2 regions of the Jeotgalibaca sp. MA1X17-3 genome follow, and region 1 is predicted to be linked to the other one. Evidence: a T-box and tRNA genes for the amino acid it is inferred to sense, from the RefSeq annotation. Region 1 holds a T-box; the other holds one or more tRNA genes.
The links. A T-box is a leader RNA that pairs with one kind of tRNA and senses whether it is charged. The one in region 1 lies ahead of argS (arginine--tRNA ligase), so its partner is inferred to be a tRNA-Arg.
Positions count from the first base shown of each region.

Region 2: it encodes a tRNA-Arg, which carries the amino acid that the T-box ahead of argS (arginine--tRNA ligase) is inferred to sense. The anticodon was not compared.

Region 1 is NZ_CP090983.1:2,161,267-2,165,107, reverse strand. It holds gene uvsE (UV DNA damage repair endonuclease UvsE) at 1-959, shown strand, start outside; T-box leader at 1,044-1,261, shown strand; gene argS (arginine--tRNA ligase) at 1,346-3,037, shown strand; gene LZ578_RS10775 (CAP domain-containing protein) at 3,114-3,791, opposite strand.
Region 2 is NZ_CP090983.1:197,217-201,057, reverse strand. It holds rRNA gene LZ578_RS01045 (23S ribosomal RNA) at 1-1,446, shown strand, start outside; rRNA gene rrf (5S ribosomal RNA) at 1,546-1,661, shown strand; tRNA gene LZ578_RS01035 (tRNA-Val) at 1,780-1,852, shown strand; tRNA gene LZ578_RS01030 (tRNA-Lys) at 1,862-1,934, shown strand; tRNA gene LZ578_RS01025 (tRNA-Leu) at 1,960-2,041, shown strand; tRNA gene LZ578_RS01020 (tRNA-Thr) at 2,048-2,123, shown strand; tRNA gene LZ578_RS01015 (tRNA-Gly) at 2,125-2,196, shown strand; tRNA gene LZ578_RS01010 (tRNA-Leu) at 2,237-2,322, shown strand; tRNA gene LZ578_RS01005 (tRNA-Arg) at 2,335-2,408, shown strand; tRNA gene LZ578_RS01000 (tRNA-Pro) at 2,417-2,490, shown strand; tRNA gene LZ578_RS00995 (tRNA-Met) at 2,523-2,596, shown strand; tRNA gene LZ578_RS00990 (tRNA-Ile) at 2,652-2,725, shown strand; tRNA gene LZ578_RS00985 (tRNA-Ser) at 2,766-2,853, shown strand; tRNA gene LZ578_RS00980 (tRNA-Glu) at 2,877-2,948, shown strand; tRNA gene LZ578_RS00975 (tRNA-Ser) at 2,953-3,042, shown strand; tRNA gene LZ578_RS00970 (tRNA-Met) at 3,094-3,166, shown strand; tRNA gene LZ578_RS00965 (tRNA-Asp) at 3,208-3,283, shown strand; tRNA gene LZ578_RS00960 (tRNA-Gly) at 3,285-3,355, shown strand; tRNA gene LZ578_RS00955 (tRNA-Ile) at 3,365-3,438, shown strand; tRNA gene LZ578_RS00950 (tRNA-Glu) at 3,458-3,529, shown strand; tRNA gene LZ578_RS00945 (tRNA-Val) at 3,605-3,677, shown strand; tRNA gene LZ578_RS00940 (tRNA-Asp) at 3,680-3,752, shown strand; tRNA gene LZ578_RS00935 (tRNA-Phe) at 3,769-3,841, shown strand.

The DNA of each region.
Region 1 (3,841 bases):
ATCCGGGACAATATACTGTTTTAAATTCACCTACTGCATATGTAGTGAAACGAGCTATTAAAGATTTGGATTATCATGTCAAAGTATTGGAAGCTTTGGGAATGGATTCTTCTCATAAAATTATTCTTCATGTGGGAGGAGTATACGGAGATAAAGAGTTGGCTATTCAAAGATTTATTGATACCTATGAAACCTTGGAACAAAGAATCAAGGACCATCTGATTATTGAAAATGATGATCGCTTATATACCATTGAAGATGTTTTAAAAATTGCTGACCACTGTTCGATTCCAGTCGTTTATGATAACTTACACCATGCAATAAATTCATCTAGCCAAGAAGGAACAGATGCGTATTGGATTCAACAAGTAGCACGTACTTGGAAAGAAAAAGATGGACGACAAAAAATTCATTATTCACAACAAGCTTCCGAAAAAAGAACAGGTGCTCATACTGCAACTATTCATCTTGCACCGTTTTTAGAGTTCTATCAACAAGTTTCGGGTTCAGAAATAGATATTATGTTAGAGGTAAAGGATAAAAACCTTTCAGCCGTGAAATGTATTCTTGCTACCGAAGAGAATAGTAGTATTCGGAAACTAGAACAAGAATGGGCACGTTATAAATATGCCGTGTTAGAAAAGTCACCTGTGCTGTATCAAAAAGTACGAGAATTATTAAAAGACAAAAATCCCAAAATAGCTCTACCTTTTTATCAAATGATTGAAGAAATCTATTATTTGCCAGAAAATATAGGGTATTCTGAGAATGCTGCCTTGCATGTATGGGGGTATTTTAAAGATATCGCTACTGAAAACGAAGGACAAGTATTCCATAAAAAATTAGAAAAATTTCGAGAAGGTACCTTGTCGCTTGCTGCAATGAAACGATATCTATGGAAATTAGCTGAAAAATATCAAGTGAGTTACATTCTTCGTTCTCTTTATTTTTCATTTTAATAAATAATGAATTTTTATGTTCTCATAAAATGTGAAAAGGAATGGACAAGAATAATTTTTATTGCTATATTAGGATAGATATAGAGAAATTCTATGAGGAAGAGAGTATTTTTCTTTGGAGTTCCAAGCGAGTGGGGATGGTGGAAACCCATAACAAAGATGAAAAAGAAGCGCACTTCTAAAGAAAATGATCTGAATATATAAAAAGTAAGATCATTCGGGTCACCTCTCGTTAACAGGTAAAAGGACAATAAGGTTTTTATTGTCGAATGAGAGTGGTACCGCGAATGATCGTCTCTCTTTTGCATGTGCAAAAGGGGGCGTTTTTTTATTTGAAGAGGGAACCAATAAAAGATTAAAGTAGTTAATAAAAAAGGAGAACGAAAATGGATTATAAAAAAATAGTTGCAACAGAGATTCATCGTCATACAGGAGAGCATTTGTCAGTAGAACAAATTACAAACTTATTGGAAAATCCAAAACACTCTGGATATGGAGACGTTGCTTTTCCTGCTTTTTCTTTATCAAAAGTTTTCCGTAAAGCACCTCAAGCAATCGCTTCAGAATTAGCAGAAAAAATTGAAAATGACTATATCGAAAAAGTAGAGCCAGTAGGTCCCTACTTAAATATCTTTTTAAATAAAGAAGCGGTCAGTAGAGATGTCCTTCATGAAATTGCATCACAAAAAGATACTTTTGGTGATTTGGCGATAGGGAACAACCAAAATATTCCGATTGATATGTCTTCACCAAATATTGCTAAACCTATTTCAATGGGTCATTTGCGTTCCACTGTCATCGGAAACGCGCTAGCAAATATTGTTGAAAAAGTAGGTTTCCACCCTGTTAAAATCAATCATTTGGGAGACTGGGGTACTCAATTCGGAAAGCTTATTGTTGGGTATAAAAAATGGGGTAGTGAAGTTGAAGTTCGAAAAAATCCGATTGCAGAGCTTTTAAAACTTTATGTACGATTCCATGAAGAAGCAGAAAGCAATTTGGATTTAGAAGATGAAGCTCGCGCCTGGTTTAAAAAATTAGAGGATGGCGACCAAGAAGCTCAAAATTTATGGGAATGGTTCCGAAATGAATCCTTAAAAGAATTTATGAAAATTTATGAGATGCTAGATATTACCTTTGATTCCTTTAATGGAGAAGCCTTCTATAACGACAAAATGGGTGAAGTAGTAGAACTCTTAGAAGCGAAAAATCTTTTAACATCAGATCAAGGGGCAACCATTGTTGATTTAGAAGAATATGGCTTGAATCCAGCTTTGATTAAGAAAAAAGATGGTGCTACTCTTTATATTACAAGAGACTTGGCCGCAGCTATTTATCGTCAACGTACGTATAACTTTGCACAGTCCTTATATGTTGTTGGGAATGAACAATCTAACCATTTCAAACAATTAAAAGCAGTATTGAAAGAATTAGGGTTAGAGTGGGCAGAAAATATGCACCACATTCCTTTTGGTCTCATTACCCAAGGAGGTAAAAAATTATCCACTCGTAAAGGGAAAATTATTTTGCTAGAAGAAGTGTTGAATGAAGCAACCGAACTAGCTATAGAACAAATTAATGAGAAAAATCCAACCTTAGAAAATAAAGAAGAAGTTGCCAAACAAGTTGGAATCGGAGCGGTTGTGTTCCATGACTTGAAAAATGATCGCCTAAATAATTTTGACTTTGTTTTAAAAGAAGTCGTTCAATTTGAAGGAGAAACGGGTCCTTATGTTCAGTATACGAATGCACGAGCATTAAGCATCTTGCGTAAGGCTTCAAAAGAGTTGGATTTGGATGCAGAACTAAGTTTGAGTGATGATTATGCATGGGATACAATCAAGTTGATTAATAGTTTCCCGGATGTAATTTTACATGCTTATGAAAAATTTGAACCGTCTGTAATTGCAAAATATTCTTTACAATTATCTCAATCTTTCAATAAATATTATGGAAATTCTAGAATTTTACAAGATGATGAAGAGTTAAATGCTCGTCTTGTGCTAGTAAAAGCAACTACCATTATTTTACAAGAAAGTTTACGTTTACTAGGCGTGAAAGCTCCAGAAAAAATGTAAAATTAAAAATGACTGATTCTTATTTAGAGAGTCAGTCATTTTTTTGGTTTACCAGTAGAATTCTAAGTCATAATGGTTAGTAGGGGGTTCCGAATATTTGAGTGATGTATAAAATTTCTCCATCAAAATAAACACCTATTCCAATTTCTCGGTACTCTAGCTTGATTAAGTTTTCATAATGGCCAGGGCTTTCTACCCAGCCATTAAAAAGAAATTCTGCCATTTTTTCATCTTCCAAGTGATGGGTAGCCATCGCTAAGTTTTCTCCGGCAATGGTATAGGTATAATTTAGACCGTTCTCATTTAAGGTAGTATAGAAATCTCTACCATCAGGGCGAGTATGAGAAAAGCTACGTTCTGTTTCTTCTGCGCGTATATGAGCAGCTTGCTCTAACTGCTCATTTGAAGAAAGAGGTTCTAGGGATTGTTCTATTCGTAAATCATTTGTTAGTTGTAGAATACGGGCACGAATTAAATCTTCCTCAATGGATTCTGGTAAGGGACGATAATCTTCATTAGGGATCATGGTAGAAGTGGGAATCTTTTCTGGAGAAGAATGAATTTCATTTTCTGATTGACTGGGTAGATTTGTTTGTAGAGAAAGAGAACCTTCCTTTACTTTTTCAGTGAATAAGGTGATGTCTTTGCTCATACGAGGAAGGAGTACGGTTTCTATCCAACCAGATTGAATAACGAAGTACCCAACTAGAAAGAGAACCATTAATTTTATAAAGTTTTTCAGGATTTTTTTCAAATGATTTTCACCTCTCTTTTTTTCAATTATTTCACTGCATTATAGCAAAG
Region 2 (3,841 bases), 430 kb from region 1:
AGGAGGCAACGGAATGCGCGCTGATGGATATGCGCGCCCAAGCAACAAGTCTGGGAAGGAGTCAAATGCTTCTACCCGCGAAGGATGAGTTGTGATGGGGAGGGAAATTAAGTACCGAAGTTCCCGCAGTCACACTGCCAAGAAAAGCTTCTCGTTAGAAATTAACTGCCCGTACCGCAAACCGACACAGGTAGTCGAGGAGAGAATCCTAAGGTGAGCGAGCGAACTCTCGTTAAGGAACTCGGCAAAATGACCCCGTAACTTCGGGAGAAGGGGTGCTGACCGAAAGGTCAGCCGCAGTGAATAGGCCCAAGCGACTGTTTATCAAAAACACAGGTCTCTGCAAAATCGAAAGATGACGTATAGGGGCTGACGCCTGCCCGGTGCTGGAAGGTTAAGAGGAGAGGTTAGCTTTCGAGCGAAGCTTCGAATTGAAGCCCCAGTAAACGGCGGCCGTAACTATAACGGTCCTAAGGTAGCGAAATTCCTTGTCGGGTAAGTTCCGACCCGCACGAAAGGCGTAACGATTTGGGCACTGTCTCAACGAGAGACTCGGTGAAATTATAGTACCAGTGAAGATGCTGGTTACCCGCGACAGGACGGAAAGACCCCATGGAGCTTTACTGCAGTTTGATATTGCGTGTTTGTGCCGTATGTACAGGATAGGTAGGAGCCAATGAAGCCGGGACGCTAGTCTCGGTCGAGGCGACGGTGGGATACTACCCTTGCGGCAGGAACACTCTAACCCGCGGCCCTTATCGGGCCGGGAGACAGTGTCAGACGGGCAGTTTGACTGGGGCGGTCGCCTCCTAAAGTGTAACGGAGGCGCCCAAAGGTTCCCTCAGAATGGTTGGAAATCATTCGTAGAGTGCAAAGGCAGAAGGGAGCTTGACTGCGAGACAGACAAGTCGAGCAGGGACGAAAGTCGGGCTTAGTGATCCGGTGGTTCCGTATGGAAGGGCCATCGCTCAACGGATAAAAGCTACCCTGGGGATAACAGGCTTATCTCCCCCAAGAGTTCACATCGACGGGGAGGTTTGGCACCTCGATGTCGGCTCATCGCATCCTGGGGCTGTAGTCGGTCCCAAGGGTTGGGCTGTTCGCCCATTAAAGCGGTACGCGAGCTGGGTTCAGAACGTCGTGAGACAGTTCGGTCCCTATCCGTCGCGGGCGTTGGAAATTTGAGAGGAGCTGTCCTTAGTACGAGAGGACCGGGATGGACACACCGCTGGTGTACCAGTTGTTCCGCCAGGAGCATCGCTGGGTAGCTATGTGTGGACGGGATAAACGCTGAAAGCATCTAAGCGTGAAGCCCCCCTCAAGATGAGATTTCCCATCACTTGAAGTGAGTAAGACCCCTGAGAGACGATCAGGTGGATAGGCGGGAAGTGGAAGTGCAGCGATGCATGGAGCGGACCCGTACTAATCGGTCGAGGACTTAACCAAAAACAGGCAGCGACGTAATGCGGTGCCTGGTCAACCTTTGTTTTTCATGTTGTGTATTCAGTTTTGAGGGAACAATGTTTCCTTAATCCCATAAAAATGTGCGGTGGCGATGGCTGGAAGGCCACACCTGTTCCCATCTCGAACACAGAAGTTAAGCTTCCAAGCGCCGATTGTAGTGAAGGGTTTCCCTTTGTGAGAGTAGGACGCTGCCGCGCATTTTATATTTTTCTATATACTAGGTTTCTCTATGGTAAGTTTAAAGTACCGTAGTAAAAAAATATGCTTGCAGTAATGAAAGAAATGCTGTATTATATTTAAGAACTCTTGTATTATGGAGGTTTAGCTCAGTTGGGAGAGCGTCTGCCTTACAAGCAGAATGTCAGCGGTTCGAGCCCGTTAACCTCCATTTTTTTATGAGTTATTAGCTCAGCTGGTAGAGCATCTGACTTTTAATCAGAGGGTCGCAGGTTCGAGCCCTGCATAACTCATTCCTTTTTGAATAAAAAAGGGTACGCGGGTGTGGCGGAATTGGCAGACGCACTAGATTTAGGATCTAGCGCCGCAAGGCGTGGGGGTTCAAGTCCCTTCACCCGCATTTTTAGCCGGCTTAGCTCAGTTGGTAGAGCATCTGATTTGTAATCAGAGGGTCGAGGGTTCAAATCCTTTAGCCGGCACCATGCGGAAGTAGTTCAGTGGTAGAACATCACCTTGCCAAGGTGGGGGTCGCGGGTTCGAACCCCGTCTTCCGCTTACATAGGCAGACTATCTGCTTTATGTAAAATAGAATAATGCCGGGGTGGCGGAATTGGCAGACGCACAGGACTTAAAATCCTGCGGTGAGTGATCACCGTATCGGTTCGATCCCGATTCTCGGCATTTTTTTTAAAAGCACCCATAGCTCAATTGGATAGAGTACTTGACTACGAATCAAGCGGTTGCAGGTTCGACTCCTGCTGGGTGCATTTTTTTACGGGAAATAGCTCAGCTTGGTAGAGCACTTGGTTTGGGACCAAGGGGTCGCAGGTTCGAATCCTGTTTTCCCGATACAATCATGAAATTTTGGTTGTTGAAATTTTGGCGGTGTAGCTCAGCTGGCTAGAGCGTCCGGTTCATACCCGGGAGGTCGGGGGTTCGATCCCCTTCGCCGCTATCTTTTAAATATACTCGAATCACTTATTTAAAGGTTTCTATATTTTACCGAGCTGGGACCTTTAGCTCAGTTGGTTAGAGCAGACGGCTCATAACCGTCCGGTCGCAGGTTCGAGTCCTGCAAGGTCCATTGCAGGAAAGTCCCTGTAAACTGGTTATTTATTTTTGATGGGGAAGTACTCAAGAGGCTGAAGAGGCGCCCCTGCTAAGGGTGTAGGTCGCTAACGCGGCGCGAGGGTTCAAATCCCTCCTTCTCCGTTTTGTTTTTTTAAATATAGCAAGGCCCGTTGGTCAAGCGGTTAAGACACCGCCCTTTCACGGCGGTATCACGGGTTCGATTCCCGTACGGGTCATCATGGAGGATTACCCAAGTCCGGCTGAAGGGAACGGTCTTGAAAACCGTCAGGTGTGTAAAAACACGCAAGGGTTCGAATCCCTTATCCTCCTTACTTTTTTAGTCTACTTAGACTGATGAAGAAAATATATACTTACTATTATCGCGGGGTAGAGCAGTTGGCAGCTCGTCGGGCTCATAACCCGGAGGTCACAGGTTCGAGTCCTGTCCCCGCAATTTTTCATTTTTTATTTTAAATATTATAGTTAATATTTAACGGTTCCGTGGTGTAGGGGTTAACATGCCTGCCTGTCACGCAGGAGATCGCGGGTTCAAATCCCGTCGGGACCGCCATGCGGGTGTAGTTTAGTGGTAAAACCACAGCCTTCCAAGCTGTCGTCGCGAGTTCGATTCTCGTCACCCGCTTTTTTTTATGGGCCTATAGCTCAGCTGGTTAGAGCGCACGCCTGATAAGCGTGAGGTCGATGGTTCGAGTCCATTTAGGCCCATTTATTTTTCGATTTTTATGGCCCGTTGGTCAAGCGGTTAAGACACCGCCCTTTCACGGCGGTATCACGGGTTCGATTCCCGTACGGGTCATTAACAAAATATTCAAAATTTTATAAGTTTATGAAATATAGTATATGTTAAATTGTTTTTGTGTAAACTTTACATGGGGGTTTAGCTCAGTTGGGAGAGCGTCTGCCTTACAAGCAGAATGTCAGCGGTTCGAGCCCGTTAACCCCCATAGGTTCCGTGGTGTAGGGGTTAACATGCCTGCCTGTCACGCAGGAGATCGCGGGTTCAAATCCCGTCGGGACCGTATTTTTTTATATTTTGGCTCGATAGCTCAGTTGGTAGAGCACTTGATTGAAGCTCAAGGTGTCGGCAGTTCGATTCTGTCTCGAGCCA